Regions from separate parts of the Halomonas sp. I1 genome, predicted to be linked through region 2. Evidence: riboswitches for the same ligand, from Rfam matches in the RefSeq annotation. Region 2 holds a riboswitch; each other region holds the start of a gene.
What was found. Region 2 has a riboswitch for thiamine pyrophosphate ahead of thiM (hydroxyethylthiazole kinase). Riboswitches for the same ligand answer to the same signal wherever they lie in the genome.
Positions count from the first base shown of each region.

Region 1 (9,592 bases), on a different contig from region 2:
GCGTCGAAGCCGCCATTGCCCTGGACCCGGCCCAGTACCAGTGGGAATACAAGCGCTATCGCAAAACCCCCGAGGAAGCCGAGCAACGCCCTGACGGGAAACGCTTCCGCCTCTACCGCTGAGCCGATATGTCGACGACGATGGAACCATCCCGGTGCTCCATCGACAAAGACAGGGTAATGAAACACCCTCGATGATGGGTGATACCCCACACAAGGCATCCGTGACATCACAAGACATTCCGGGATGACCTGAACCTCCTGGCCCGGCTTGCGCGGGGATGTGCCGGCGGGACCCTATGGAGACATGCGACATGACGTTGCCGACCCGACTCCTGGCACTTGCACTGGGAAGCCTGGTGGCCATGGACGCCACCGGCTCCTCGTCCAGCGAGGCGCTGTACGACACCATCACCGACCGGGCCGAACGCCTGGCCGAGGAAGCCTATGCCGATACGGCGTCGGCGATTCCTCCCGAGCTCGCCGAACTGGATTACGATCAGTATCGACAGATACGCTTTCGTCCAGAGCATGCCATCTGGCAGGACCGGGGCCTCTTCGAGGTCCAGCTGTTCCATCCGGGGTTTCTCTATGACCGGCCGGTCACTCTCAATCTGGTGGGACCCGACGGCGACGTAAGCCCCCTGCCCTTCGACGCTTCACACTTCCGCTATGATGACGATGTCGCCGATCTGACCGACCTCGAACTCGGTGACCTGGGCTATGCGGGCTTCCGCCTGCATTACCCGCTGAACAGCGGCGAGTACCGTGACGAATTCATGGTCTTTCTCGGCGCCTCGTACTTCCGCATGGTCGGCCGCGGCCAGGGCTACGGCCTCTCCACCCGGGGCCTGGCCATCGACACCGCGGAACCCCACGGCGAGGAGTTCCCGGCCTTTCGCGAGTTCTGGCTGATCGAGCCCGAGCCGGACGCGACCCGCATGACCGTTCTGGCACTGCTCGACAGTCCCTCGCTGACCGGTGCCTACCGCTTCGCTATTGCACCGGGGAGTCAGACCGTGGTCGACACCGAGGCACGCCTCTTCGCCCGCGATGACGTCACCAAACTCGGCGTCGCCCCGCTCACCAGCATGTTCATGCACGGCGGCATCGCCAGCTACCCGGCCGACGATTACCGCCTGCGTGTCCACGATTCCAGTGGCCTGGCGCTGCATACCGGCAATGGCGAACGGATCTGGCGCCCGCTGAGCAACCCTGAGACGCTGCATCTCTCGAGTCTTCAGGACAGTTCGCCCCGAGGTTTCGGCCTGGTCCAGCGGCCTCGACATTTCGACGGCTATCTCGATGCCGAGGCTCGCTACGAAAAGCGTCCCAGTGAATGGGTGACCCCTCTGGACGATTGGGGCAAAGGACACATCGAGCTGGTCGAGATCCCCTCCGACAGCGAAGCCAACGACAACATCACCGCCTACTGGGTCCCCGAGCAACCGCTCGAGGCCGGACAATCGCGCACCTTCCGCTACCGGCTACAAACCTTCGGTGCCACGCCCCCCGAACAGCGACTCGCCCATGTCATCCGCACCCGGCAGGGCTGGGGAGCGATGCCGGGTCAGGACGACCCGCCCCCCGCCAGCCAGCGCCATTTCATCGTCGACTTCCAGGGGCCCGCGCTCGAGAACCTCGACGCCGACCAGCCGGTGAAGGCCCGGCTGACCACCTCCAGCGGCGAGATACTCGAACCGCGCGTCCAGCGATTGCCCGGTGACGACACCTGGCGCGCCAACTTCCGGCTCACTCCGGAAGAGGGCACGCCGGCCGACATGCGCTTGGCCCTCACGCTGCACGGCGAACCGCTGACCGAAACCTGGAACTATGTCTGGTACCCCGATGAGCGCCGCTGACGCCCGAGCCATCGTGGCCCCCATCCCCTTCCGGCGCACTCGCCGAGTCACCTTCGCCCTGCTGGTCGCCGCCACCACCGGCCTGGGCTTGTGGACGATGTTCCGCATCCTCCACGTCGGCGGCCTGACACCGTTGGAGCTCGCCATACTCGTGCTGTTCACCGTGACCTTCGGCTGGATCGTCATCGCCTTCTGGAGCGGTATCATCGGTTTCGTGCTGTCCCTGACCGGCCGTGACCCCCTGAGCCTGGCCAAGGCCTCGCCTCCCAGACCGCCTGACGATGCCCGCTCGTGTACCGCCCTGGTCATGCCGATCCACAACGAGGATGTCGAACGCGTGTCCGCCGGGCTCGAAGCCACCTGTCGAGATCTGCCGCCGATCACCGAGGCACGACGCATCGAGGCCTTCGTGCTCAGCGACAGCACCGACGCCGAGATCATCGCGCGGGAGCGCACCGCCATGGCAGCCTTGCAGAACCGCCTCGCCGATCACTGCCAGCTCCACTACCGGCACCGCGACAGCAATGCGGGCCGCAAGGCCGGCAATCTCGGCGACTTCTGCCAGCGCTGGGGACGACACTATGACTTCATGCTGGTGCTCGATGCCGACAGCGTGATGAGCGGCGACACGGTGCACGAACTGATCGCGGAGATGGAAGCCAATCCGCGCCTCGGCCTGCTGCAGACGGTGCCGATTCCGGTCCGCCAGGACAGCCTGTTCGGTCGTGCCAACCAGTTCGCCGCCGCCGTCTACTCGCCGATGCTGGCCACCGGGCTGAGCTTCTGGCAATCCGACGCCGCCAACTACTTCGGCCACAATGCCATCATCCGCGTCGACGCCTTCACCCGGCATTGTGGCCTCCCCGAGCTGCCCGGTCGCCCGCCACTCGGCGGCGACATCCTCAGCCATGACTTCGTCGAGGCGGCCCTGCTGCGGCGAGCCGGCTGGGAGGTCCGCATGCGCACCGATCTTGGCGGCAGTTTCGAGGAGATGCCGAGCCATATTCTCGACTATGCCAAACGCGATCGCCGCTGGGTCCAGGGCAACCTGCAGCACCTGCGCCTGCTAGGCGGCAGTGGCCTGCACATGATCAGCCGCGTGCACTTCCTGTGCGGCGCCCTGGCCTACCTGTCGTCGCTGATCTGGCTGGCGATCCTGGTGGTCAGCACCATCGACGCCCTGATGCGTGCCCTGATCGACCCCAACTTCTTTACTTCCAACGCCCAGCTCTTCCCCGACTGGCCGATCGCCCCGCCCAACCTGATCATGCCGCTGCTCGGCGGCACCCTGGCAATGCTGCTGATGCCCAAGGTGCTGGGTGTCTGTCTGGCCCTTCGCCAGTATCCGGCACGCTATGGCGGGCGTGCCAGACTAGTGACAAGCGCGCTGCTTGAAGCCCTGTTCGCGATGCTGATCGCCCCGCTGATGATGGTCTTTCACAGCCGCTTCGTGATCGAAGTGCTGAGCGGTCGCACCGTCGCCTGGAATCCGCAGTCCCGCGAGGGACGTGCCCTGCCCTGGCGCGAGGCGCTCCGCCACACCTGGCCGGGAACCCTGGCCGGCGCTTGCTGGGCATGGATCACCTGGTGGTATGCACCGACCTTTTTCTGGTGGCTGACACCGGTATGGCTGGGCCTGATGCTGGCTGCCCCCCTCGTCCGCCTGAGCAGCAGTCTTACCATCGGCAGGCGATTGCGCCAATACGGCCTGCTGCTGGTGCCCAGCGAGACGGTACCGCCTGCCGTGCTGAGAGAGTTGACCCGGCCGACGCCCGTACACGGCGGTGCAGAGCCAGCGTCTCCTCCCTCGGAGTGTCCTCGCGACATGCCGCTCCAGTCGTTTTCGCGGGATTGGGAACGACGCCTGCCCACCCGGCGTCGAGAGACCATCGGCAAGTAACGACAGGGCCTTTTCTTTGCCGAACAAGCTGCTAGACTGAGGCCACTCGCTTGACGGGGTGCCGGTTGAGCCGGCTGAGATGACGCGCGTTCGCGATGAACACAGCGTTGATCCCGTGGAACCTGATCCGGGTAGGTGCGACCTCGTCGCACGTGAACCGGCGTAGGGAATCAGGCGGTGGACTCGGTACCTCTCATGCCGACCGTCCTCCCTCCTCGTTTCGCTTCGCCCGCCATCCGGATCCCGACATCGGAGACATGATGGCTTATCGATTCAGCGACCTGACCGACGCCTGCCAGCAGGACTGGCGCGCCTATATCGAACACGACTTCGTCCGCTCCCTCGGCGATGGCACCCTCGCCCCGCCGGCTTTTCGCCACTACCTGCAGCAGGACTACCTGTTCCTGATCCACTTCTCCCGAGCCTATGCCCTGGCCGCCTACAAGAGTCACGACCTAGCCGAGCTGCGCCACGCCTTCGAAGGACTCAAGACGATTCTCGACGTGGAGCTCGGCCTGCATGTGGGGTTCTGCCGCGAATGGGGCATTTCCGAGGATGACCTGGCCAGGCTGCCCGAATCCCGAGCTACGCTGGCCTACACCCGCTACGTACTGGACACCGGCAGTCGCGGCGACCTGCTCGACCTCCACGTGGCGCTCGCCCCCTGTCTGGTGGGTTATGGCGAGATCGCCAACTGGCTGAACGCTCGCCCGGACACCGTACGAGGCAACGAGAACCCGTTCGACGCCTGGATCGCCATGTACGAAAGCGACGATTTCCAGGGTGCCATGCGAGATGAAGTCGCCTGGCTGGATGCCCGGCTGGCGGAGGTCACGCCGGAGCGCTTCGCGCGCCTGGCCACCATCTTCCGCGACGCCACCCGGCTGGAGATCGACTTCTGGCAGATGGGGCTGGATCGCACGGACTGACGCCATATGGCCCGCTAACGATGGCGGGCAACACCACGCTTGACGGGGTGCCGTTGAAGACGGCTGAGATCATGCGGAAACAGCATGGATCCCGTTGAACCTGAACTGGCTAGGACCAGCGTAGGGATCAAGCGACACGCGGCGGCGCCTGGCGCCGGCCGCCCCTGTCCTCCCCAGCTGTCCTCCCTGATAACACCCCCAAGCAAAGGGAGAACGACCGATGGCAAAGACCGATCATTTTCTCGCCGAGAGCGCCCGCGTCGACGACGCCGCCGTCCAGGCCCTGCCCGGCTCACGCAAGATCTACGTCGAGGGCTCGCGCCCGGATATTCGCGTGCCCTTCCGCGAGATCAGCCTCTCACCGACCCGCACCTCCGGCGTGGGCCCGGATGAGCAGAACCCGCCGCTGCTGGTCTACGATACCTCCGGCCCCTACACCGACCCCGAGGCCGAGATCGACCTGCGCCGCGGACTCCCGGAACTGCGCCGCGGCTGGATCGAGGCGCGCGACGACACCGAGTTCCTCGACGGCCCGACCTCCGAATACGGCCGCCGTCGCGCCAACGACCCGATGCTCGCGCCGCTGCGCTTCGACCTGACCCGCACGCCGCGGCGCGCCAAGGAAGGCAGGAACGTCACCCAGCTGCACTATGCCCGTCAGGGCATCGTCACCCCGGAGATGGAATTCATCGCCATTCGGGAAAATCAACGTAGACAAGCCATCTCGGCACAGTACTCAGGTACCGAGGAGGTCGAGCGCATCCTCGGCCACCAGCACCCGGGCGAGAGCTTCGGCGCCCGCCTGCCCGAGGAAATCACGCCCGAGTTCGTGCGCGACGAGGTCGCCGCCGGCCGCGCCATCATCCCCTGCAACATCAACCACCCGGAATCCGAGCCGATGATCATCGGCCGCAATTTCCTGGTGAAGATCAACGGCAACCTGGGCAACTCGGCGGTCACCTCCTCCATCGAGGACGAGGTCGACAAGATGACCTGGGGCATCCGCTGGGGCTCAGACACCGTCATGGATCTGTCCACCGGGGCCAACATCCACGAGACCCGCGAGTGGATCATCCGCAATGCCCCGGTACCGATCGGCACCGTGCCCATCTACCAGGCCCTGGAGAAGGTCAACGGCGTGGCCGAGGACCTGAGCTGGGAGGTGTTCCGCGACACCCTGATCGAGCAGGCCGAACAGGGCGTGGACTACTTCACCATCCACGCCGGCGTGCTGCTGCGCTACGTGCCGCTGACCGCCAGGCGCACCACCGGCATCGTCTCCCGCGGCGGCTCGATCATGGCCAAGTGGTGCCTCTACCACCACCGCGAGAGCTTCCTCTACGAGCACTTCGAGGAGATCTGCGAGATCTGCAAGCAGTACGATATCGCCTTCTCGCTGGGCGATGGGCTGCGCCCGGGCTCGGTGGCCGACGCCAACGACGAGGCCCAGTTCGCCGAACTCGAGACCCTGGGCGAACTGACCCGCATCGCCTGGCAGCACGACGTCCAGGTGATGATCGAAGGTCCCGGCCACGTCCCCATGCACCTGATCAAGGAGAACATGGACAAGCAGCTCCGCGAGTGCGACGAGGCGCCCTTCTACACCCTGGGGCCGCTGACCACCGACATCGCGCCCGGCTACGACCACATCACCTCCGGCATCGGCGCGGCGATGATCGGCTGGTACGGCTGCGCCATGCTCTGCTACGTGACCCCCAAGGAGCACCTGGGCCTGCCCAACAAGGACGACGTCAAGACCGGCATCATCACCTACAAGATCGCCGCCCATGCCGCCGACCTGGCCAAGGGCCACCCGGCCGCCCAGCGTCGCGACAACGCCCTGTCCAAGGCCCGCTTCGAGTTCCGCTGGGAGGACCAGTTCAACCTGGGCCTCGACCCGGATACCGCCCGGGAATACCACGACGAGACCCTGCCCAAGGACTCCGCCAAGGTGGCCCACTTCTGCTCCATGTGCGGCCCCAAGTTCTGCTCGATGAAGATCAGCCAGGAGGTCCGCGACTACGCGGCGGAAAACGGCCTCGACGGTGACCGCGCGGCGGTGGAGCGCGGCATGGCCGAGCAGGCCGAGAAGTTCCGCGACCAGGGCGCCGAACTCTACAAGGAAGTATAGGGGCAAGCGACACGCCTGATTTGCAGGCCCCGCAACAGCGCCCTATCGCCACTCGTGGCGATAGGGCGTTTTCGTGTCGATAGCCTGACGCGGAACCGATGTCATGGGGCCAGAAGCGCCCACAGCATCGATATCTGACACTCGGCAGAATGTACCCGCCCCAAAGAAGATCTCACCATGCGAGACGAACTCATGGTTTTATCTCGCTACCCTAAGGACGGATTCAGCAAGAAACGATGACTCGACCATGACGACCCGAAACGTTCCGAAGGGACAGGCGCCCTCGACCCTGATGCATGCCATGCAGGTGCTGCAGATCACCGCCGTGCAGGGTCAAAGGGGGGCGAGCATCGATGACTACCTGGATGGCCTGGCCCTCAGCCGGCCCACCATCTACCGCTTGCTGAAGGGCCTCAAGGAGCAGGGGTTCTTGCGCCCCGCGCCGACCAGAGGGCGTTACCTGCTCGGCTATGAACTTCTCGTGCTGGGCTCGCAAGCCGGTAATGGCGCCGGATTGCGGGACCTGACACGCCCTCGTCTGCTTTCCCTGGCACAGCAATTCGGCGACAGTTTCTATCTCTTTGCGCCCGATGGCGTGAATGCTGTCTGCCTGGAAGCCCAGAACGGCGAATATACAGTAGGCAGCTTCGTCCGTTCCACGGGCGGTCGCGTTCCCCTGGGCGTGGGGCAGGCATCCATTGCACTACTCGCTCACCTGGACGACCAGGAATGTGCCTCCATTCTTCGACGCAATGCCGAGCGCCTCGAGCGAGACTATCGGATCTCGCTGGATGACGTCCGCGTCGAGATCGAGCGCTCCCGACGCGTCGGCTACGCACGGGGCGTCGAAGGCTCCCAGCTCCCCGAGTACACCGGGCTGGCGGTCCCTGTTCTCGATCACAGCGGCCATCCACTCGGGGCTCTGAGTTGTTCGATGCTCAAGTCACGCATGACCGCGGCCCATCGACGCAACGTCCTGCAGGGCATGCAAGACGAAGTCTGCGAGCTCGTACGACAAGCCTCCGGCCTTCTGTATGTCGAGTGACCATGACATGACGTATCCCATCGCCCCTTCACACCAGCGCCCATGTGGCTGGAATGCCTGGCTGCCCGCTCGTGACGCCAGCCCGCCGGCGAAGGATTCCATGACCGCCGAGCTGGTCGTCGTCGGTGCCGGGTATACCGGCCTGGCTGCGGCCAGAGCCTGGGCAGAGGCCCGTCCGGATGATCGTGTGCTGGTGCTCGATGCCGAGCGACTTGGCGAAGGCAGTCCAGGGCGAAACTCGGGGTTCATGCTGGAAGTCGCACTAGCGGGCGATGCCTCGACCGATGAGCTGGAGCGCATGTCGAAGCTCAATGCCTTGAGCCGGCAGACCATGTCCCGGCTACGTCGCCAGGTCGAGCATCATGGTATCGATTGCCAGCTGCAGCACAGCGGTACCTATCGTGCCGCTTGCACGCCCGGCGGCATGGCGGCCCTGTCTCGCTACCAGACCTTTCTCGAGGCAGCAGGACTGCGCTACGAACAGCTCGGCCGACCCGATCTCGAGACGCGCATCGGTACCGATTATTATGAAGCCGGCCTTTATTCTCCGGATTGTTACCTGGTCCACCCCGCCGCCCTGATTCGCGGGCTGGCCGACGCTCTGCCCGACTCGGTATCACTGCATGAACACAGCCCGGCCGTATCGGTGCATGCCGAATGCAACGGCTGGCGAGTCAACACACCGGATGCCGAGATTCGTGCTCATCAGGTCATCCTGGCCAACAACGCCTACTCTCGTGCCCTGGGAGCCGATGCATCACGCGTGACGGCCATCTATACCTACGCCGCCGTCACGCCCGTTCTGCCCGATGCGCTTCGCGCCCGGCTCATTCCCGACGATTGGGGCCTGTTGCCCGCCCATCGGCTGGGGTGCACATTGCGCTCGACGCCGGACGGGCGCCTGATGATCCGCTCCCGTTACAGCTACGAGCGCGAGGCGGACAACGCCACCATCGAGGCTTCCCTTGCCGACAGCCTGACCCGACGCTACCCCTCCCTGACCGACATCGGCCTGGAACATGTCTGGGGCGGCACGACCGGATTGACCCATAACGGTGCCCCGCTCTGGGGCACGATCCAACCCGGGCTGCACGTCTCGGCGGGCTGCAATGGTGGCGGCATCGTCAAGGGCAGCTTTCTCGGTGATGCCCTGGCGCGTCATGCCCTGGGGCAGGCCGTGGAACCCATTCAACACCTCTTCGGCAAGGCCAAATGGATGCCCCCGGAACCGCTGCGCCGCACGGGCTTTCGACTGATCTCCACACTGGAACGACGGCGGGCCGGCCTAGAAACCTGACCCGCTTCACCCCACCGCCACAAGGCACAACAACAAATGAGGTAGACATGGACGCAACGCCCCATCTCGGTCTTTTATCGGTACTGCCGGCCACACTGGCCATCATCCTCGCCTTCATCACCCGCAATACGGTGTTTTCCCTGGCTGTCGCCTGCTTCGTCGGTGTCATGACCATGGGAGAGGGGCCAATGGGCTTTCCCAACCTGTTGAAGGAAACACTGGGCACCACCAGTTTCTCGTGGATTCTGCTACTGGAACTCTTTATCGGCACCGTCATCGCCTTTTTCCAGCGAACCGGTGCCATCCAGAACTTTACGGCCTGGGTGGAAAAGCGCGCCCTGTCACGCGTCAAGGTACAGCTCGTCGGCTGGGTGATGGGCATGTTCGTCTTCTTCAGCGACTATTTCAGCCCGCTGTTCGTCGGTAGCA
Region 1 is NZ_JAVXUS010000003.1:154,606-164,197, forward strand. Features, by position in the region: gene RSO41_RS06300 (lysophospholipid acyltransferase family protein) at 1-122, shown strand, start outside; gene RSO41_RS06305 (glucan biosynthesis protein G) at 314-1,861, shown strand; gene mdoH (glucans biosynthesis glucosyltransferase MdoH) at 1,848-3,761, shown strand; TPP riboswitch at 3,806-3,948, shown strand; gene tenA (thiaminase II) at 4,022-4,690, shown strand; TPP riboswitch at 4,724-4,834, shown strand; gene thiC (phosphomethylpyrimidine synthase ThiC) at 4,911-6,821, shown strand; gene RSO41_RS06325 (IclR family transcriptional regulator) at 7,069-7,866, shown strand; gene RSO41_RS06330 (FAD-binding oxidoreductase) at 7,874-9,163, shown strand; gene RSO41_RS06335 (Na+/H+ antiporter NhaC family protein) at 9,211-9,592, shown strand, end outside.
Region 1: linked by a shared signal. The riboswitch ahead of tenA (thiaminase II) and the one ahead of thiM (hydroxyethylthiazole kinase) in region 2 are both predicted to bind thiamine pyrophosphate.

Region 2 (9,592 bases):
CCCTGGGGGTCTTTCTGATGCTGCGCGGCATGAGCCTGATCGGCGATGCCATGTCCCACGCCATCCTGCCCGGCATCGCCCTGGGGTTTCTGTTCGCCGGTTTCTCGCTGCCGATCATGAGCCTCGGCGGCATTCTGTCGGGCATCCTGGTGGCCATACTCGCCGGCAGCGTCTCGCAGATGACCGGCCATCGCGAGGACTCGGCCATGGCCAGCTTCTTCCTGATCTCGCTGGCCGCCGGCGTCATGATGGTGTCACTAGGCGGCAGCAGCGTGGACCTGACCCATGTGCTGTTCGGCTCGATACTGGCCGTGGATACCACCGCCCTGCTGTTGATCGCCGGCATCGCTTCGCTGATCGTGCTGGCCCTGGCAGTGCTCTTCCGCGCCCTGGTGGTCGAGTGTCTCGATCCGCTGTTCCTGCGCGGGCAGGGCGTACGCGGCGGCCTGGTGCATGGCGTTTTCCTGGGCCTGGTGGTACTCAACCTGACCGCCGGCTTCCAGACCCTGGGCACCCTGATGGCGGTGGGTCTGATGATGCTGCCGGCCACCACCGCACGCTTCTGGAGCCAACGGCTGGAAGGCCTGATCGCCATCGCCATCGTCATCGCCCTGGTCGCCAACCTGGGCGGTCTACTGCTGTCGTATCACTTCAGCCTGCCCTCCGGCCCGGCGATCATCCTGCTGGCCGGCCTGGCGTACATTGTCTCGGCGCTGTTCGGCCGCCACCACAGCCTCATCGCTCGTCACCGGCGCCGTGCCGCACCGCTGGGCTCACCCACTCCTCACTGACTCTCCGGGAGATCCTCCGATGTCATCCATCACGTCCTTGAAGCACTACAGTGCGCTGGCCGTCGGCCTCTCCACCCTGCTGGCCGTGCCCGGTGCCCTGGCCGAGGATCGCGTGCAGGTCATCGCCAGCTTCAGCATCCTGGCCGACATGGTCGAACAGGTCGGCGGCGAACATGTCGAGGTCGACGCCCTGGTCGGCCCGGATGGCGATGCCCATGTCTATTCGCCACGTCCCATCGACGCGCGCAACCTGGCCGAGGCCGACCTGGTCGTGTTCAACGGCATGCACTTCGAAGGCTGGATGGAGCGCCTGCTCGGCGCCGGCGACTACGAGGGGCCAACGGTGGTCGCCACCGAAGGCATCGCGGATCAGGGCGGCACGGCCGCAGGCGACGACCATGGCCATGAGGCTCATGATCACGCGGTCCATGAACACGAGAGCCACGACCATGGTGAGCACGACCACGCTGAACATGATCACGCCAGCCATGACCATGACGAGCACGACCATGCCGGGCATGATCACGGCGGAGAAGACCCGCACGCCTGGCTGGACCCACGCCTCGGCAAGACGTATGTGACCAACATCCGCGACGGCCTGATCGCCGCCGACCCGGCCCACGAGGCCGACTACCGCGAACGCGCCCAGCGCTACCTCGCCGATATCGACGCTCTGGATACCAAGATCCGCGAGCAGATGGCGGCACTGCCCGAATCCACCAGCGTCATCACCGGCCACGACTCCTTCGGTTACTTCTCCCGCGCCTACGGCATCAGCTTCCTGTCGCCGGCCGGCCTGTCCACCGAGGCCGGCCCCAGCGCGGCACGCATGGCCGAACTGATCGAGGTGATCCGTGCCAACGATGTCCGTGCGCTGTTCCACGAGAACATGACCAGCTCAGCGCTCATCGATCAGTTGGCCGAGGAAACCGGCCGCCCGGTGGCCGGCACCCTCTACTCCGGCGCCCTGGCCCCCGAAGGCGAAGCCAGCACCTATCTCGGCATGATGCGTCACAACGCCCGCGTGCTGCACGACGCCCTGGCCAAGCCGGAAGCAGATGGCAAGTCAGGCACCGAGACGCAGCACGATCACGAGCACTGACTGACCGCCGAAGGAGCTCATGATCTCGCTGGATGCCAGCACGCCCTCACTCGCCCCCTGGCCCCCGAACCAGCACACGATGACAGAGGCCGGCTGGCCCATGGGCCAGCCGGCCCCAGGTGTCGGCGATATTCGGCAGAGTGCTAGACTTCTCATGAGTCAGTCTTTTCTGGAGCCTCCTAGTGCGCCTTAGCCACCAGCAACGTCATTGTATCCTCGACATTGCCAGACATCTGGTGGGTAGTGACGTGGATATTCGACTCTTTGGTTCCCGCCTCGATGAGACTCGGCGAGGTGGCGACCTGGACCTGTTGCTGGTTTCCTCCACGCCCATCCCGCTTCTGGCACGTGCCGAACTGAAGCAGGACCTGGAGACCAATCTACAGCTCCCTGTGGATATTCTAACTTATACACAAGGGGATGAGCCGACGCCCTTTCAAGCCATCGCCCTGCACCAGGCCCGCTCGATCAAGCTCGAGGATGCCGCATGAGCCAGGATATTCTCGATAGGCAACAACACCATCTGGCACAACTCCTGGAAGCCATTCAGCGTTGTGCCTGGTTCCTCCACCAATCCGAGGTCCGGGTCGCCTGGCCCCTCGAAGCCGCATGGCTCGAAGCACACAAGAAGGATATTGATCTCTTCGAGACACTCGCCGCCATCAACGAGCGATTCGCCAAATTACAGGATTCCCTGGCCTCCGCCATGCGACATAGCGCTCTTCTTGCGGGAGAGCCAAGTGATAACTTCTTAAAAGTCCTCGCCTTTTTCGAAAAGCAAGGGATCATCGACTCAACGGCCGACTGGCAACGCTGTCGCGCCATCCGCAACATGGCCGCGCATGAGTATGCCACCAACTACTCAGAGATTGCCGAGCATTTCAACTTGCTGCATGAGCTATCCCATATACTCTTTCATACGGCCCGACGTCTCCTTGCCTTGATCATCGATTGGCTCCAGATATCTCCCTCCAGCCAGGATTTCTCGGAAGAGTTCGAGCGCATCTTCGATTGATCGCCCAGGCACCGAACCAGCACATGATGACAGAGGCCGCCCGAAGGGGACGGCCTCTACGCTTTTGTCAGGGCTTGGGCTTGTCTCGCTGCTCGTGGCTCGTGGCTCGTGGCTCGTGGCTCGACACTGGCGACGCTAGTCGCCCTTGTCGGCCATCCGCGCAGCCTCGACCACTTCGATCCAGTAGCCGTCCACGTCCTTGACGAAGACCACATCCGGCATCTTGCCCTGGGCGGCACGCTTGATGAACTCGACCTCATTGGCATCGAACCACGCCTCGGCGGCATCCAGGTCCGGCACCGAGAAGCAGATGTGCCCGAACCCCTGGGGCTCGGCGTTGCCGTCGTGATAGGCGAAGTCCGCCTGATCCTCGGTCCCCCAGTTGTGGGTCAGCTCCAGCAGTCCTTTCTGGCTGAAGGTCCAGACGCTACGCTGCGCCTTGTCCTCCGGCACCGCATCGCCATTTTCTAGCTTGGCCAGAAAGTACAGGGAAAACTGCATCTCCTCGAAGTCCAGCCTGCGCAGTACCCGCATGCCGAAGACGCGCGAGTAGAAGTCCAGCGCCGCCTGCGGATCCTTGACCCGCAGCATGGTGTGATTCAGGCGGAAGCCTTCGGTCTCGGCGGCCGGTGCCTTCACGCCGGGATACTGCTCACCCTCAAAGCTCATGGCCCTCTCCTTTTCGCGTCGTGTGGGATGTCGTGTGGGATAGTGCTGCCTGAATGGGGGCGAAGCTCCGGAATTTCCACCCCGCCAGCGGGATGGCGGCGATCCCGGCGGGATTCTACATTGATAGACGACACCACCACGCGAAGGGGGCTCATCATGGCCGCCACCGACCTGTCTCCAGGTGATCGCCTCACCTACAAGCAACTCTCCCACGCCCTGGCCCACGGGTTCTCGCCCATCGTCGAGGTCGAGTCCCAGGATGGCATCTACACGGTGCGCTTCCATCACGCCAACGGCGTATCCACCCTGACCGACAAGGCCGGGCATACCTGCACCTACCTGGGTACCGGCGAACTCCGAGAACGCCTCGGGGAACTGGGGCTGACCCACGGTGTACTGACCTGGGATGACCAGTGCGGCGACGAAATGATCGGCGTTCCGGGGCATGCCATGACGCCCGAGGAACGTTTGACCCATGGCACGCGCATCGCCTTTCGTTGATGCTAGCCAGCGTCGGTATCAGCGCCTAGGCTATGCGAGGGAGACGGAACCTCACCGCCATGGAGCCGCGCATGCCATCAGATGTCATCTACCGCCACTCCACAATTCGCGTGACGAGATGGCCGCTGGCAATGCTGCTGCTCTTGTGGCTGGCCGGTTGCGCCGGGCCCGACCTGGCCACCCGCGACACGGGCAACCTCTCCATGGACCGCGCCATGATCCTCGCCGAGGCGCGTCAGGCACTCGGCACGCCTTACCGCTTCGGGGGTGATACGCCGAGCGGGCTGGACTGTTCGGGGCTGGTACAGCTCGCCTACGCCCGGGCAGGCATCAGTGTGCCACGCACCTCTCGCCGACAGTTCGAGACCCTGCCGCCGACCGACGAGGCACGCCCGGGCGACCTGCTGTTCTTCGACACCGCCGGAGGCGGCGATGCCAGTCATGTGGGGATCTACCTGGGCCATGACCAGATGATCCATGCGCCCGGCCGCGGGCGACGCGTCACCACCACGGCGCTGGGACTGGACTACTGGCGGGAGCGGTTTCTCGGTGCCGCCGCCCCAGCCCCTTAGGGACGGTACGAAACGTGCCTGCCCTCGACGCTCGAAACCCAAAGCATACGAGCGGCGAGATGCGAGACCCGAACCCCACCCCCGAAGCAAACGAGCGACGAGATACGAGATTCGAACCCCGCCCCCAGGGTTCACAGCTTCAAGCCTGCTACGCTCTGCTCGACTCTCGAGGCTCGGAACCCGCAGCTCGTCGCTCGACACTAAGCGTAAATTCGACTGAGCATATGGCCAGCGGTTGTTTCCACCCGCGCCATCATCGTGCAATGCTGGAAACCCTCGAGCCGGCACCGCGCCCGCGATGCCACTCACCCATCCATCAGGAGGCCAATATGGCACTGCAACTCGGCGACATCGCGCCAGACTTCACTCAAGAGAGCACCGCCGGCACCATCAACTTCCATGAATGGGCAGGAGACAACTGGGTCATCCTGTTCTCGCATCCCAAGGATTTCACCCCGGTGTGCACCACCGAGCTCGGCGAGGTCTCGCGGCTCAAGCCGGAATTCGACAAGCGCAACACCAAGGCCATCGGCCTTTCCGTGGACCCGCTCGAGGATCACGAAGCCTGGGCCGGCGACATCCAGGAAACCCAGGGGCAGGGGCTGAACTTCCCGCTGCTGGCGGACGGCGACCGCAAGGTCAGCAACCTCTACGGCATGATCCACCCCAACGCCAACGACACCCTGACGGTGCGTAGCGTCTTCATCATCGATCCGAACAAGAAGGTCCGCCTGACCATCACCTATCCGGCCAGCACCGGCCGCAACTTCGCCGAGGTGCTGCGTGTGCTGGACAGCCTGCAGCTCACCGACCAGCACAAGCTGGCCACGCCGGTGAACTGGCAGGACGGCGATGACTGCATCATTGTTCCCGCCGTGAGCAACGAGGAGGCCAAGACGCTCTTCCCGGACGGCTGGGACGAGCAGAAGCCCTACCTGCGCCTGGTCAAGCAGCCCAAGCGCTCCTGAGGTAAAGAGGCGGCGGCAAGCGCCGCCGCCTCTTTACAGGTGCCAACCGGGCACGGATAGTAGAAGGCCTGACGACAGGGGCGCCGGACGCCATGCCGCCCGGCTGAGATGCACCCTCACCACCTGACCCGGATAATGCCGGCGGAGGGAGTCGTGCCGGCTCTCCCGAGGCCAGCACCTCCCGCCGCCCGGGAGGCGCCATGCACACCATCGATCCTGCTCGCCACCTGAGCCGCGTGCGCGAGTCCCGCCCGCTGGTTCACAACATCACCAATCATGTCGCCATGAATACCATGGCCAATGTCTTGCTGGCCCTGGGTGCCTCGCCGGCCATGGCCCATGCCCGCGAGGAAGTCGGCGAGTTCGCCGCTCTGGCCGGCGCCGTGACCCTCAATATCGGCACCCTCTCGCCCGACTGGGTGGACGCCATGGAGGATGCCGCCCGTGCCGCCAATGGGGCCGGCACACCCTGGGTGCTCGACCCCGTGGCGGTGGGCGCCACGACCCTGCGCCGCGAAGCCGGCACCCGCCTGCTGGCACTGTCACCGACGGTGGTACGCGGCAATGCCTCGGAGGTCATGGCCCTGGCCGAGCAAGGCGGCGGTGGTCAGGGTGTGGACAGCACCGACACTACCGAGGCGGCAGAGCGCGCCGCCGTCGAGCTGGCTCGCCGCACGGGCGCCGTGGTTGCCGTCACCGGCGAGACCGACCTCGTCACCGATGGCCAGCGCCTGGCCCGCGTGGCCGGCGGGCACGCCCTGATGCCGCTCGTCACGACCCTGGGCTGTGCCCTGACGGGGGTGGTGGGCGCTTGCCTGGCCGTCGCCGAAGACCCATTCGAGGCCGGCGTCTCGGCGCTGGCGGGCTACGCCGTAGCCGGCAGCATCGCCGGGGAGAGCGCCCGGGGGCCGGGCAGCTTCGCCGTGGCCTTCCTCGATGCCCTGCATGCCCTCGACGCCGACACCCTGACCAACCGTGCCCGACTGGAGATCACCCATGCGAGTTGACCTGTCTCTCTACCTGGTCACCGACCCCGAGCTGTGCGCCGAACACGGCCTGGAGGAAACCGTCACCGCCGCTGTGCGCGGTGGCGTGACCCTGGTGCAGCTACGCGACAAGCACGCCAGCGATGCCGAACTGGTGCCGGTGGCACGACGCCTGAAGACCGCCCTCGCGGGCAGCGGCGTTCCCCTGCTGATCAATGACCGGCTGGAAGTGGCCCTGGCCAGCGGCGCCGATGGGCTGCACATCGGTCAGGACGACGGCGAGGCCGAGGACGCCCGCACCGCGCTCGGGGCGGATGCCATCCTCGGGCTCTCGGTACAGACCCACGAACAGCTCGCCCGGATCGAGCCGGCCAGGCTCGACTACCTGGGCCTGGGGCCGGTCTTCGCCACGCCCAGCAAGCACGACCATGCCGCCCCGCTCGGGTTCGACGGCCTGGCGGACCTGGCCGGCGCCAGCCCCTTGCCGACGGTGGCCATCGGGGGGCTCAAGGCTGAGCACGCCGAGGCGGTGCGTCGTGCCGGGGCCAACGGCCTGGCGGTGATCTCGGCGATCTGCGGCACACCGGATCCGGAAGCCGCGGCGCGTCGTTTCCTGCAGGGCACGTCCTCGGGGAGGCCTGGGCGCTGAGTCACCGCATCAAGTGGAAGGCCGACGGTTCAGGGCGACACGACGCTCGTGATAGGCGATGGCCAGGCCACTGACGATGATCAGGGTGCCGCCGACGAGTACCCACAGGTCCGGCACCTCGTCCCATAGCCACCAGCCCAGCAATATGGCCCAGAGCAGCGCCGTGTAATCGAAGGGCGCGGCGAGCGCCGCCGGCGCGTAGCGAAACGCCAGGGTCAGCCCGATCATGGCGCCGACACCCAGCACGCCGGCCAGCAGGAAGAATGGCCAGTGAATCGGCGCCGGCATCTGCCACACCCAGGGCAGGGTCGCTGCCGATACCAGCATCGGCACCAGAGTGGTATAGAAGACCATGGCCCAGAGGTGCTCACGGTCGCCATAGCGACGCGCGGTGATCATCGTCAGGGCGTAGAAAACCGCCGCACCGACCACGATCAGGGCCGCCGGCTGAAAGCTGCTGCCTCCCGGCCGCACCACCACCAGCACGCCGATAAAGCCCAGCAGGGTAGCCAACAGCGTGGTCCGATCGACCCGTTCGCCGAGCAGCGGCACCGACAACAGGTTAACGAACAAAGGTGCCGCGAAGGCGATGGCCGTGGTTTCGGCGAGCGGCAGCAGGGTCAGGCCCCACATGAAGCAGATCATGGTGCCGGTAAAAATCAGCCCGCGCATCAGGTGAATGCCGGGGCGACGTGTCGACAGCTTGCGAAGCCCGCCGTTGAAGCGAGCGATCAACGCGATCAGCGGCAGCGACACCAGGGTACGGAAGAAGATGAGCTGTAGCGGCGAATGCGTCTCGCCGAGCCACTTGGTGATGGCATCGCCCAGCGCCAGACACAAGACCCCGCCGCACATGCACAGGATTCCCTTGAACGATGACGACATCTCACCTCTCCCGACCGCTTGGCCTCAGAGCTCAGAACACTGAGCATGAACCAAAAAAACCACCCCACCGGTCGAACCGGCGGGGTGATGCATATTTGGCTACCAAGCTAATGGGTTTCGCGGGTAACGGCAACCCACCCTTTCGGGGACGCGCTGGGCAAACCGGCAAGCGGAGCCAAGCACCAGGCGCACAAGAACCGGAGCCTATGCCGTCATAGCCGGGATGCTGAGCACCGCGTCACGCAGTGCTTCCCTAAAGGGTGGCCTGCACCACCATGCAATCCATCCCCTGCGCCTGCAATCGCCGGCAGGCGTTACGCGCCTGCCCTTCCTGCATGTCCACCAGCCGCGCGCGATAGACGCCGGCCTCGGCAACATGCGGTACCGCCACGCGGGCATCGGCCAGCTCGGCGGTCAGGCGTTCGGCGGCTCGGGCAGCCAGGCGTCGCGCATGGTCGGCGTCGCTGAAGGCCCCGACCTGCACGCCCCAGCTTCCGGGCATCGCCGCCTCGTGCTGATCGACGACGCGCCGGATGGGGTCGGGCGCATGGCTGCGCGATGCCGCCGAGGCGACGGCAACGGTCGACGGCGAGGGAGACGAAGACGCCTGTTCGGGTGTCGAGGTCACGCCTGACGTTTCCCTGGCCGGCGTCGGCTCGGACACCGATGTCACGGCGCCCACGCCGGTACCGGCCGTCGCAATGACCTCATCCCGGGAAGGCGAGCTGATGGCCTGCGGTTCGGGTGTCGTGTCGTCGGCGCTCGCCAGCATCTGACCGGACGATGGTATCGGGCGCCGTGCCCCGGGCAGCAGGTGGTCATCGGTGATGCGAGTATTGGCCAGAAAACCTCGCCCGTCACTCAGCGAGGCGCGCAGGAAACCGCGATCCAGCAGGTTGGCCATGTGCTCGTCTCGAGAAGCCGCGGTATAGCCCCCCATGACCACCGAGAGAATGCGTCGCCCCCCCCGTTTCGCCGAGGTCGCCACATTGAAGCCGGAGGCACGGATGAAGCCGGTCTTCAGGCCATCGGCACCCGGATAGCTGTCCAGCAGATTATTGTGACCCGTCAGGGTCTTGCCGCGCCAGGTGAAGCGACTCAGGGAAAAGTAGGGATAGTACTGGGGGAAGTCGAGCATCAAGCGCCTGGCAAGCAGCGCCATATCCCGCGCCGTGGTGACCTGACGGTCGTCCGGCAGCCCGGAAGCGTTGCGAAAGGTCGTGTCCTCCATGCCCATTTCCCGGGCACGAGTGGTCATCATCCTCGCGAAGTGCGACTCGCTGCCACCGAGCGCCTCGGCCACGACCACGGCGACATCGTTGGCGGAGCGAACCACCAGGGCCTGGATGGCTTTCTCGACCGGGATACTGCTGCCCGGCTTCAACCAGAGCTTGGTGGCCGGCATGCCGGCGGCAGTGGATGACACCGGCAACCGCTGCCCCAATGTCATGCCG
Region 2 is NZ_JAVXUS010000001.1:145,992-155,583, forward strand. Features, by position in the region: gene RSO41_RS00635 (metal ABC transporter permease) at 1-791, shown strand, start outside; gene RSO41_RS00640 (metal ABC transporter solute-binding protein, Zn/Mn family) at 811-1,893, shown strand; gene RSO41_RS00645 (nucleotidyltransferase domain-containing protein) at 2,076-2,384, shown strand; gene RSO41_RS00650 (hypothetical protein) at 2,381-2,908, shown strand; gene gloA (lactoylglutathione lyase) at 3,044-3,577, opposite strand; gene RSO41_RS00660 (hypothetical protein) at 3,734-4,078, shown strand; gene RSO41_RS00665 (C40 family peptidase) at 4,150-4,650, shown strand; gene RSO41_RS00670 (peroxiredoxin) at 4,980-5,618, shown strand; TPP riboswitch at 5,685-5,785, shown strand; gene thiM (hydroxyethylthiazole kinase) at 5,819-6,625, shown strand; gene thiE (thiamine phosphate synthase) at 6,615-7,253, shown strand; gene RSO41_RS00685 (DMT family transporter) at 7,263-8,138, opposite strand; gene RSO41_RS00690 (serine hydrolase) at 8,392-9,592, opposite strand, start outside.

Region 3 (9,592 bases), on a different contig from region 2:
CCGGATATTGCCCCAGGTCATTCAGGGTCAGGCTCGGGCAGTACTTGCGCACCAGTTCCAGATACCCCCGCTTGTGCAGCGAATTCTTCATCTCGACGAGTCCTGGCCGCAGGTTCCTGCCCAGCACCCTGAGAACGCCGGAATCGGCGGCCATGCCGGCGAGGTCGCGCAGCGAGACGTCCCGTCGCCGATAGCCCTCGCGCTTGAAGGCCAGCACGGCATTGGGCCCCACGGTGACCGAGCCGTCGATCATGCGGGTCAGGTGCACGCCGAGAAACGGCATCGAGGGGTCCGGAATCGGATAGATCAGATGATGGACGATGTCATTGTGGCGTTCGGGTAACTGATAGTACTCGCCGCGAAAGGGGCAGATGGTGAAGCCCGGGTCCTGGCCCAGCATACGCACCACCCGGTCGGCCATCAGCCCGGAGCAGGTCACCAGGTAGCGACCGATGAACTCACCCTGCGAGGTCGTTACCACCACCTCCCGGCGACGCTCCGCCAGGGCGGTCACCTCGGCGTCATAGCGAATCTCGCCACCCAGCCGCTCGAACTCGGCGGCCATGGCACGCGTCACGGCGGCGTAGTCGACGATACCGCTGGATGGCACGAAGATGCCACCGAGGCCGGTGATATTGGGTTCGCGCTCGCGCAGCGCCTCGCCGCTCAGCCACTCGCGCTCCAGCCCATTGGCCGCGGTGCGTTCCCAGAGCGCCTCCATGCGCTGCTTTTCCAGCTCGCTGGTGGCCACCAGCAGCTTGCCGCAGCTCTCGTAAGGGATGTCGTGGCCGTCGCAGAAGGCCTTGGTGGCCCGGTTGCCTGCCAGACAAAAGCGCGCCTTGAGACTGCCCGGCGTGTAATAGACGCCGGCATGGATCACGCCGCTGTTGTGGCCTGTCTGGTGACGCGCCGGCGCCGCTTCCTTTTCCACGAGCAGCATGCGCCGATCCGGATAGGCCTGCTTGAGCTGCATGGCGGTGGACATACCGAGAATGCCGCCGCCGATGATGATGAAGTCGTGCATCGCCTGCCTCTTTTGTCGTAGAAACGTGCCGCCGGATCCGTCCCTTCGCCCTGTCGGCCGGCCTCCCCTCGACGTCCTTCCAAATCGGGCTTGCGAGACACTGGCGAAAGTGGGAAAAAGGTTGCATCCTGTAGCGGTCGACCCGTCCCATTGGAGCATCATGAGCACGGCAAGCCATACCTGCGAGACGGATCCCAGCGATCCTCCTCCACGAAGATGCCCTGACCTCGACGTCAGGGACCTTGAACAACGCACGCGCCTCATGCGCATCATCACACGGCTGATCGCCGTATCGGATCTCGGCAGCCGCGATATCGCCCGTCGAGCCGGCCTGCCGATGCAGAAGATCAGCGACCTCCTCGCCGGGCGCCTGGAGCAGCTGACGCTCGACGAGCTGCAAAGCCTGCGGCGGACCATCGACCCCGAACTCACGTCCTGACGACGCATACGCGGCGGCGGCTTGTTGTGCGTGCCGCCGCCGCCCGCTTTCGCAACCTCCACAACCAGGCTGTCCCGGACAGCCAGCCTTCAACGATCAGCGATACTGGGAGTGCCCCATGCGATACCTCGCTACCGGCCTGCTGGCCACCGGGCTTGTCATGGCCGCTTCGTCCTCCGCGATGGCCGATGGCAGTGCCAAGCTGGAAGCCCAGTCGGACCAGGGCGGCGTCACCATGGACGTCCGCTGGGCCGGCGATAACCTGCGGATGGATTTCCCCGACCAGTCACAGGCCGGCTTCATGCTGCTGCGCGACGGCAAGGGCTACATGGTCAGCCAGATGCAGGGGCAGACAATGGTCATGGACATGGCCAAGCTGAAGGACATGGCCGAAAACATGGGCGGGGGTGAGGTCGAGACCATGACCGGCCAGCAGGCCAGCCAGGTCGACGCCCTCGAATCCACGGGCGACAGCGAATCCATCGCCGGCCTCGAGGGCGAGGTCTACCGGCTCCAGTGGACCGACAAGAGTGGCACCTCGCACGATGACGAAATCGTGCTCAGCGATGACGCCCAGGTGCGGGAACTGATGTCGGCCTTCCACGAGTATCAGCGCACCATGACCGGTGAACCCGACCCCATTGCCACGACGCTGGAAGAACGCGGACTTGGCATGCTGCGCTTCGGTGACCGCTTCCAGCTGGCCGAGCTATCCGACGCCTCCCCGGCGCCGGATATCTTCGAGTTGCCCGAGAACGCCAAGACCTTCGAGGACATGATGCGTTCGGCCGTCTCGGAGTGACGCGAGTCACTCCAGGCGATCGGTCACCGCGCCCATCGAGGCCGAGCTGACGACTCGGGCGTACTTGGCCAGGGCACCACGGGTATAACGTGGCTCGGGACGCTGCCAGGCGGCGCGCCGACGCGCCAGCTCATCATCGTCCAGGGCCACGTCGATGGTGTTGGCCTCGGCGTCGATGGTGATGCGGTCGCCATCCTCCAGCAGTGCCAGCGGGCCGCCGTCGAAGGCCTCGGGCGTGACGTGGCCGACCACGAAACCGTGACTGCCGCCGGAGAAGCGCCCATCGGTGATCAAGGCGACCTGATCGCCGAGGCCCCGCCCCATGATCGCCGAGGTCGGCGTCAGCATCTCGCGCATGCCCGGCCCGCCGCGAGGCCCTTCGTAACGAATGACCACCACGTCGCCGGCCACCACGACGCCATCGTTGATACGCGCCTGGGCTTCTTCTTCCGAACCGAATACCCGCGCCGTGCCGGTAAAGTGCGTCCCCTCCTTGCCGGTGATCTTGGCCACCGCGCCTTCCGGCGCCAGATTGCCGTAGAGAATGCGCAGGTGGCTCTCGTCCTTGAGCGGGGCCTCCAGCGGGGCAATGATCGACTGTCCATCGGGATAAGGCGCCACCTCGGCCAAGTTCTCGGCCAGCGTCTTGCCCGTCACCGTCAGGCAGTCGCCATGCAGCAGGCCGGCATCGAGCAGGGTCTTCATCAACGGCAGGATGCCGCCGATGGCGACCAGCTCGCTCATCATGTAATGGCCGCTGGGACGCAGGTCGGCGAGCACCGGCACTCGACGGCCGATGGCGGTGAAGTCATCGAGGCTCAACGACACGCCGATGGTGTCCGCCATGGCAATCAGGTGCAGCACGGCATTGGTCGAGCCACCCAGCGCGATCACCACCGTGATGGCATTCTCGAAGGCCTCGCGGGTCATGATGTCCGAGGGCTTGATGTCGTGCTCGAGCAGCTTGAGCACCGCCTCCCCCGCCGCCTGGCTATCGCCGCGTTTCTCGTCTGACACGGCGTTCTGAGCGGAGCTGCCCGGCAGGCTCATGCCCAGCGCCTCGATGGCCGAAGCCATGGTGTTGGCGGTGTACATGCCACCGCAGGCGCCGGGGCCGGGAATCGCCGTTTCCTCGATGCGTTTCACGTCGATGAGGTCGAGATCGCCACGACTGTGGGCGCCCATGGCCTCGAACACCGAGACCAGATCGGTATGGTCGGCGCCGGGCATGATGGTCCCGCCATAGACAAAGACGCTGGGACGATTCAGACGGGCCAGCCCCATCAGGCATCCCGGCATGTTCTTGTCGCAGCCGCCCAGCGCCACCAGGCCGTCGAAGCCCTCGCAGCCGGCCACCGTCTCGATGGAGTCGGCGATCACCTCTCGCGACACCAGCGAATACTTCATGCCTTCGGTACCGTTGGCGATGCCATCGGAAATGGTGATGGTGTTGAAGACCACTCCCTTGCCACCGGCCGCATCGGCGCCGGCACTGGCCCGGTCGGCCAGCTCGGCGAGATGGCTGTTGCAGGGCGTGACCTGGCTCCAGGTCGAGGCGATGCCCACCTGCGGCTTGCTGAAGTCGTCATCGGAAAAACCGACCGCGCGCAACATGGCGCGGCTGGCCGACTTGCCGATGCCATCCACCACCGGGGCGGAATATCGGCGACGTGAGTCACTGGGTGTATCGCTCATGCGGGCTCTCCTCGGGTCGCTAGTCTGACCTTCAGAGGGTGGCTGGCCGCGCCCGCCATGGCAACCCGGTCGAGCCGATGTCCGGATCAGCGACGAGGATGGACGGCGTCGTGGAACGCCAGCTCCTTGGCCACCGTCTCGCGGAAGCGTTCGGCCATCCGCGAGAAGTCGGCGTCATCGAGCCCGGCCGCCTCTTCGTCCAGACGACGGCGCAGCCAGTCGACGAAGGCCCGGAAGTCCGGGTTGTCATGCAGGTCGATCCACTCGTCCATCAGCGGATGCAGGCCCTCGGCGCGGGAAATCCGGGTCGCCCAATCCAGATAGAGCCATTCGGTGACCACCAGGACCGCCAGCATCTCGGCATAGCGCCCTTCGCCGGAAGGCGCGCGTCCCGTGCCGGTATCGCGCAGCAGCTTCCGGAAGTCGCGGGTCGCCGGCAGGTACTCGGTCCGGGCCGACACCCCGAAAGCCTCGAAGGTCCGCTGGAAGGTGCTGTTCTCGTCACTGGTCAGCATGCCCATGAACTGCCCCAGCACCACGCGGTCCTCCATGTTCGGCGCATGACCGATGGCATGGCCGATCAAGGCGGTGAAGGGATCCACGAACCCGTAATCCTGCACCATGTAGGCGGCGAAGCGCGCGCCCTCCAGACGTCCGGAGGCCAGGTCATCGAACAGCGGGTGTTGCACGGTCGCGGACCAGTCGGGCTCGCTGATCTCGCGCAGCCAGTCGGTGATGCGGGGCGCTTCCCGGCCGGCGGCCCATGTCTGCCAGTTGGTGCGCGATGTCATGGCGTGTCTCCTTCACTTGTCAGGGGGTGGCGTGTGGTGGGCCGAAAGCCGGCAACCAGCAGGCTGACCAGGGTGGAAGCCACCAGGGCACCGAGGAACGGCGGCAGTGTCGGCACGCCCCCCGGGAAACTCGCCGCCAGGAGGCCAGCCACCGGCTCACCCTGGCTCACCCAGCCCGGCAGCACCGCGCCCAGCAGGCCGGCGACCCCGCCGGCCACCGCAGCCAGCGGGCTCATGCGACGCCACAGCCCCAGCAGTACCGGCACCACGATGGCCGCGCACAGCAGGTCGGCGACCAGGAACAGGCGCAACACGGACAGCCCCTGCAGGGCGATCACCACCACCGGAACCATCAAGGCCACGGTGACCAGCCGTGCGGTGCCGATGGACAACCCGCGACGGCCGGACCCCGCCACCACCAGCGAGGCGATGGCGTTCTGCAGGGTATCCACACTCGACGCCACCAGGGTGACGGCCAGCACCAGTGCCGGCACGCCGAGCCAGCTCGGCGCCTCGGTCAGCAGGGCGAAAAAGGGAATCGGCGGCTCACCCAATGGCAACCCTTGCATGGCGGCCAGCATGCCGAGGCCACCGATCGCCATGATCACCACCAGAACACTGCCACAGCCCAGCAGGGCGCCTCGTCCCAATGCCTGGCTCGTCTCGGCCGCCCAGATGCGTTGCCAGTAGCCCTGGTGGAAGAGGTTGGCCGCCGTCACCGCGATGACCAGGGTCAACGCCACCGATAGCGCCCCGCCGGTGGACGTGGAAGGCATCGTCGCCTCCGCCGGCAATGGCGGCAGGCGCCATACGGACACACCGGCAACCAGCACCAACAACCCGAGCAGCAGCCAGGCCTGCCAGCGATCCGTTGCCAGGCTGGCACGCAAACCGCCCAGTACCGTATACACCAGGGTGACGACGGCCACGCCGATCACCACCAGCGACGGCGGCACCTCGGACAGCAAGGACGCGATCGCACCGATGGCCGTCAGCTCGGCGGCCAGGAAACACGCCATGTAGAGAATCGAGACCAGCGCAACCCAGCGTCGCACGCCGACGCCATAGCACGCCTCGGCGAACTCGCCGATACTGCGCCCCTCGGGCAGGTGCCGACGAATCACCGGGCCATACAGCCCCAGCACGACGAAGGGCAGCGCCGAACCGACGGCATAGCCGGCCAGCGCCACCGGTCCCACGAAGGCGCCGATTTCCGGCGGCGCAAAGAGAATCCAGGCCCCCATGCTCGAGGCCAGGAAGGAAAGACCGATCGACTGAGCGCCCTGGGAGTTCCTAGCGGTCACATAGTCATCGAGGGGGCCATCGGCCCGGCGGGCCCGCAGGCCCAGGTAGGCAAAACACAGCAGCGCCGCGCCAAGCACGGCTGACGTCAGGTAAGGCATGTCGCGCTTCCTCCGCCGGCATGAACCGGATCAGGTTCCAGGGTCAGCGTCACGCGCTCTCTCAGTCCCGTCGATGACGAGACTCCCCTGGCGACAGTGGATGAATTGTGAGGGAAACGGCGCCGAACGCGACGTTTCCACGGCAGCCCGAAAAGGCCGCCCGACAGCATGCCATACTCGTCGCCGGAAGACGAATGCCCCGGGGCGCTTAGCAGGGTTATCGCAGTTACGCTTTGTCGCTCGGGGCTGATCCGTCGACAGGCCTGCGAGGGGGCGCTGTGAACCCCTCCCTGGGCGCTACCGATGCCATCCATGGCATCGGACCCCCTCTTCGACCTGTCCCCGGCGCCCCTCGCCAGATCCAACGGCGATAGCCCCGGGGCGCCTGGACCTTGTCCTGGAAGTCGGCGAGCGCTGGCAATTTTCGTACAGACCCTAAAATGCCGTTTCGAGCATCTCGGTCACGGTCAGCCGCTCATCGACCAGACAGATCCGCCGCCACTTGTCGAAGGTCAGGCAGGGATGCGAGGCACCGAAGGCCACCACATCGCCGATCCGCACATCGTCGGCGTCTTCGGGCAGGCGGATGAAGGCATGCTGGTCCATCAACTTGGTGATCTCCCAGCCCTCGACGCTCAGCACCTCATCCACCGAACCGCCTTCCCGATAGCGCCGCAGCGGCTCGGGAAGATGGTCGAAGCCGATATCGCGCTTGCCGAGCGCGACGATCGCCAATCCAGGTTCCGGCAATGACTGCACCTGGGCGAAGACCTCGAGCGCCGGCCGCAATCCTTCATGCAGATCGGGACGCCGCGACAGCACGCCGCGCTGGGCCTGGCGGTAGATGCCGTGATCGTGCACCACATAGCAGCCAGGACGAATCACCGGCGTGAAGCGTCGACGCAGCTCGGCCGTATCGAAGGCCTCGGCGATCAGGTCGTACCAGGCCGACCCCGACGCGGTGATGATCGGCATGTCCACGGCGAGCCGACCCTCGTCATCCAGGCAGCGGGCCGCCTCGACCAGCTGAGAGGCATAATCGCGAATCGCCGGCACCGGATCCTCGGCATGCACCACGCCCTCGTAGCCTTCCATGCCGGCCAATGCCAGGCCCGGCTCAGCATCGACGACCCGCGCCAGTTCCCTGACCGCCTCCACGGAGCGGCAGCCGGTACGACCGCCCTCGACGCCCAGTTCGATCAGCACCTTGAGCGTCAAGCCACGTTCGGCGAAGAAATGCCCCAGATCCCGCGCGTTGACCTCACTATCGACCACACAGAAGAAATCGGCGCCCGCCTCGAGCAATTCGGCGATGATCGCCATGTTGGCATGGCCCACCAACTGGTTGGCCATCAGCACTCGCACGACGCCACTGGCGAAGGCCGCGCGACACTGCGGCGCGGTGGCCAGGGTGATGCCCCAGGCGCCGGCCTCGAGCTGGCGACGGAACAGCGCGGGCGTCATGGTGGTCTTGCCGTGCGGCGCCAGCTGGGCACCATGCGACTCGGCGAAACGCTGCATCCACGTCAAGTTATGCGCCAGTGGTGCCGCCTGTATCGCCGCCGCCGGCAGGCTCACACCCCCCAGCAGTGAATGCCCGCCCTCCGGGGTTCCCTTGTCGCCCATTTTCGATGCCGTCTCGCGCATTTCGCCACTCCTCGTCCTGGGGCCTCGGCCTTGAGCCACCGTCTTGCCGACGACCCCTCTTGATAAAAACTTTCACAGATATTGATTTCTTGTTAGAAAATACCATACCTTGTTCGACAGGCAACCACGACGACACCTCTCAAGGCCATTCATCACACGCCAGGAGACAGCGGTGACTCAGGACATCGACATCCTGTCACGCATCACCAGCGATTTCGCCGGCTTGCGTGACGCCGAAAAGAAGGTCGCCGAATTGATCTTCGCCGATATCGATTTCGTCAGCGAGGCCAGCATCGGCGCCATCGCCGAACGCGCCGACGTCAGCGATGCCAGCGTGACCCGCTTCGCCCGGGCGGTGGGGTGCCAGAATGTACGCGATCTCAAGCGGCGACTGACGCACGCCCTGGCGGCCGGTCGACGCTTCATCCAGGATGCCGGCGATACCGACGGACTCGGTGCCGTCTACGACATCGCGACCCAGACACTCGACGTCAATCGCGAACTGATGGAACAGGCCGACGTCGCCGGTGCCATCGAACTGCTCGACGGCGCCCGCCAGATTCTGGTGTTCGGCGCCGGCGGCGGCTCCACCATGCTGGCCCAGGAACTGCAGTTCCGTCTGGTCAGGCTGGGGTATGCCATCAGCGCCTATCCGCAGTCGCTGCTGCCACGCATGGTGGCCTCGACCCTGGAGCCCGACGATGTGGTGGTCACTCTCTCGGTGAGCGGCTATACGCCCGAGATCGTCGAGTCGGCACAGATCGCCCGCCAGTACGGCGCGCGGGTCGTGGCGATCACCGCCAACGGCTCACCCCTGGCCGAAACCGCCGATGTGATTCTGCCGGTGGCCGCCCGCGAGACCGACTTCATCTATCACCCCTCGGCATCGCGCTATGCCGTGCTCGCCGCCATCGATGTGCTGGCTCTCGAGCTCGCCCTGCGACATCAGGATCGAAGCCGCGACAAGCTGCGCCGGCTCAAGATCACCCTCGATGCCCATCGTGGCGGCGACAACCGCCAGCCACTGGGGGAGTGACTGCTCCCCGCCCTAAGCGCTGACGCGCCACAGGCGAGGCTTCCCACTTCTCAGGCAGCAGCCGGCGACATGCCGGACTTACGCAAGCCTCCGTGGGCAGAGACGGACAGCCCTTCCGCCTTCAACTTCACGATGCCTTGATGCTTGATGTTCAGCGCCGCGTTGATGTCCCGGTCGTGCTGTGTGTGGCAGGCGGGGCACTCCCACGACCGGAGACTCAGCGGCATAGCGTCCATCTTGTGCTGGCAGACATGGCAAGTCCTGGAGCTGGCAAACCACGGGTCGATCTTGACCAGATGCTTGCCCTGCTCTCTGGCCTTGTAATCCAGCTTGGCAGTCAAGGCATGCCATGACGCATCGCCGATGTGTTTGGCGAGCTTGGCGTTCTTCATCATGTTGCGGACCTTCAGCGTCTCAACGATCACCGCTTGGTTGTCGTCAACGATCTGTCGAGAGAGTTTGTGCTGAAAGTCGTTGCGGGCATTGGCGACCCGCTCATGCGCCTTGGCGACGAGTAATCGTGCCCGGCCCCGGCGGGCACTGCCCTTCTTCGTGCGTGACAGCGCCTGCTGTTTGCGCTTGAGGTTTTTCTGCGCCTGCCTGAGGAATCGCGGGTTGGCGATCTTGCGGCCGGTGGAGTCAATGGCCAGATGCGACAACCCCATGTCGAGGCCGACGACACCGGCAGCGTCTATATCCTTCAGGAGTGCCGGGGCGACCTGTTGTGTTTCGTAGAGCAGCGAGGCGTAGTGCTT
Region 3 is NZ_JAVXUS010000005.1:41,788-51,379, reverse strand. Features, by position in the region: gene lhgO (L-2-hydroxyglutarate oxidase) at 1-1,024, opposite strand, end outside; gene RSO41_RS08190 (XRE family transcriptional regulator) at 972-1,463, shown strand; gene RSO41_RS08185 (hypothetical protein) at 1,582-2,265, shown strand; gene ilvD (dihydroxy-acid dehydratase) at 2,272-3,960, opposite strand; gene RSO41_RS08175 (TenA family protein) at 4,047-4,751, opposite strand; gene RSO41_RS08170 (sodium:solute symporter family transporter) at 4,748-6,154, opposite strand; TPP riboswitch at 6,144-6,253, opposite strand; gene RSO41_RS08165 (amino acid deaminase) at 6,590-7,801, opposite strand; gene RSO41_RS08160 (MurR/RpiR family transcriptional regulator) at 7,974-8,837, shown strand; gene RSO41_RS08155 (RNA-guided endonuclease TnpB family protein) at 8,888-9,592, opposite strand, start outside.
Region 3: linked by a shared signal. The riboswitch ahead of RSO41_RS08170 (sodium:solute symporter family transporter) and the one ahead of thiM (hydroxyethylthiazole kinase) in region 2 are both predicted to bind thiamine pyrophosphate.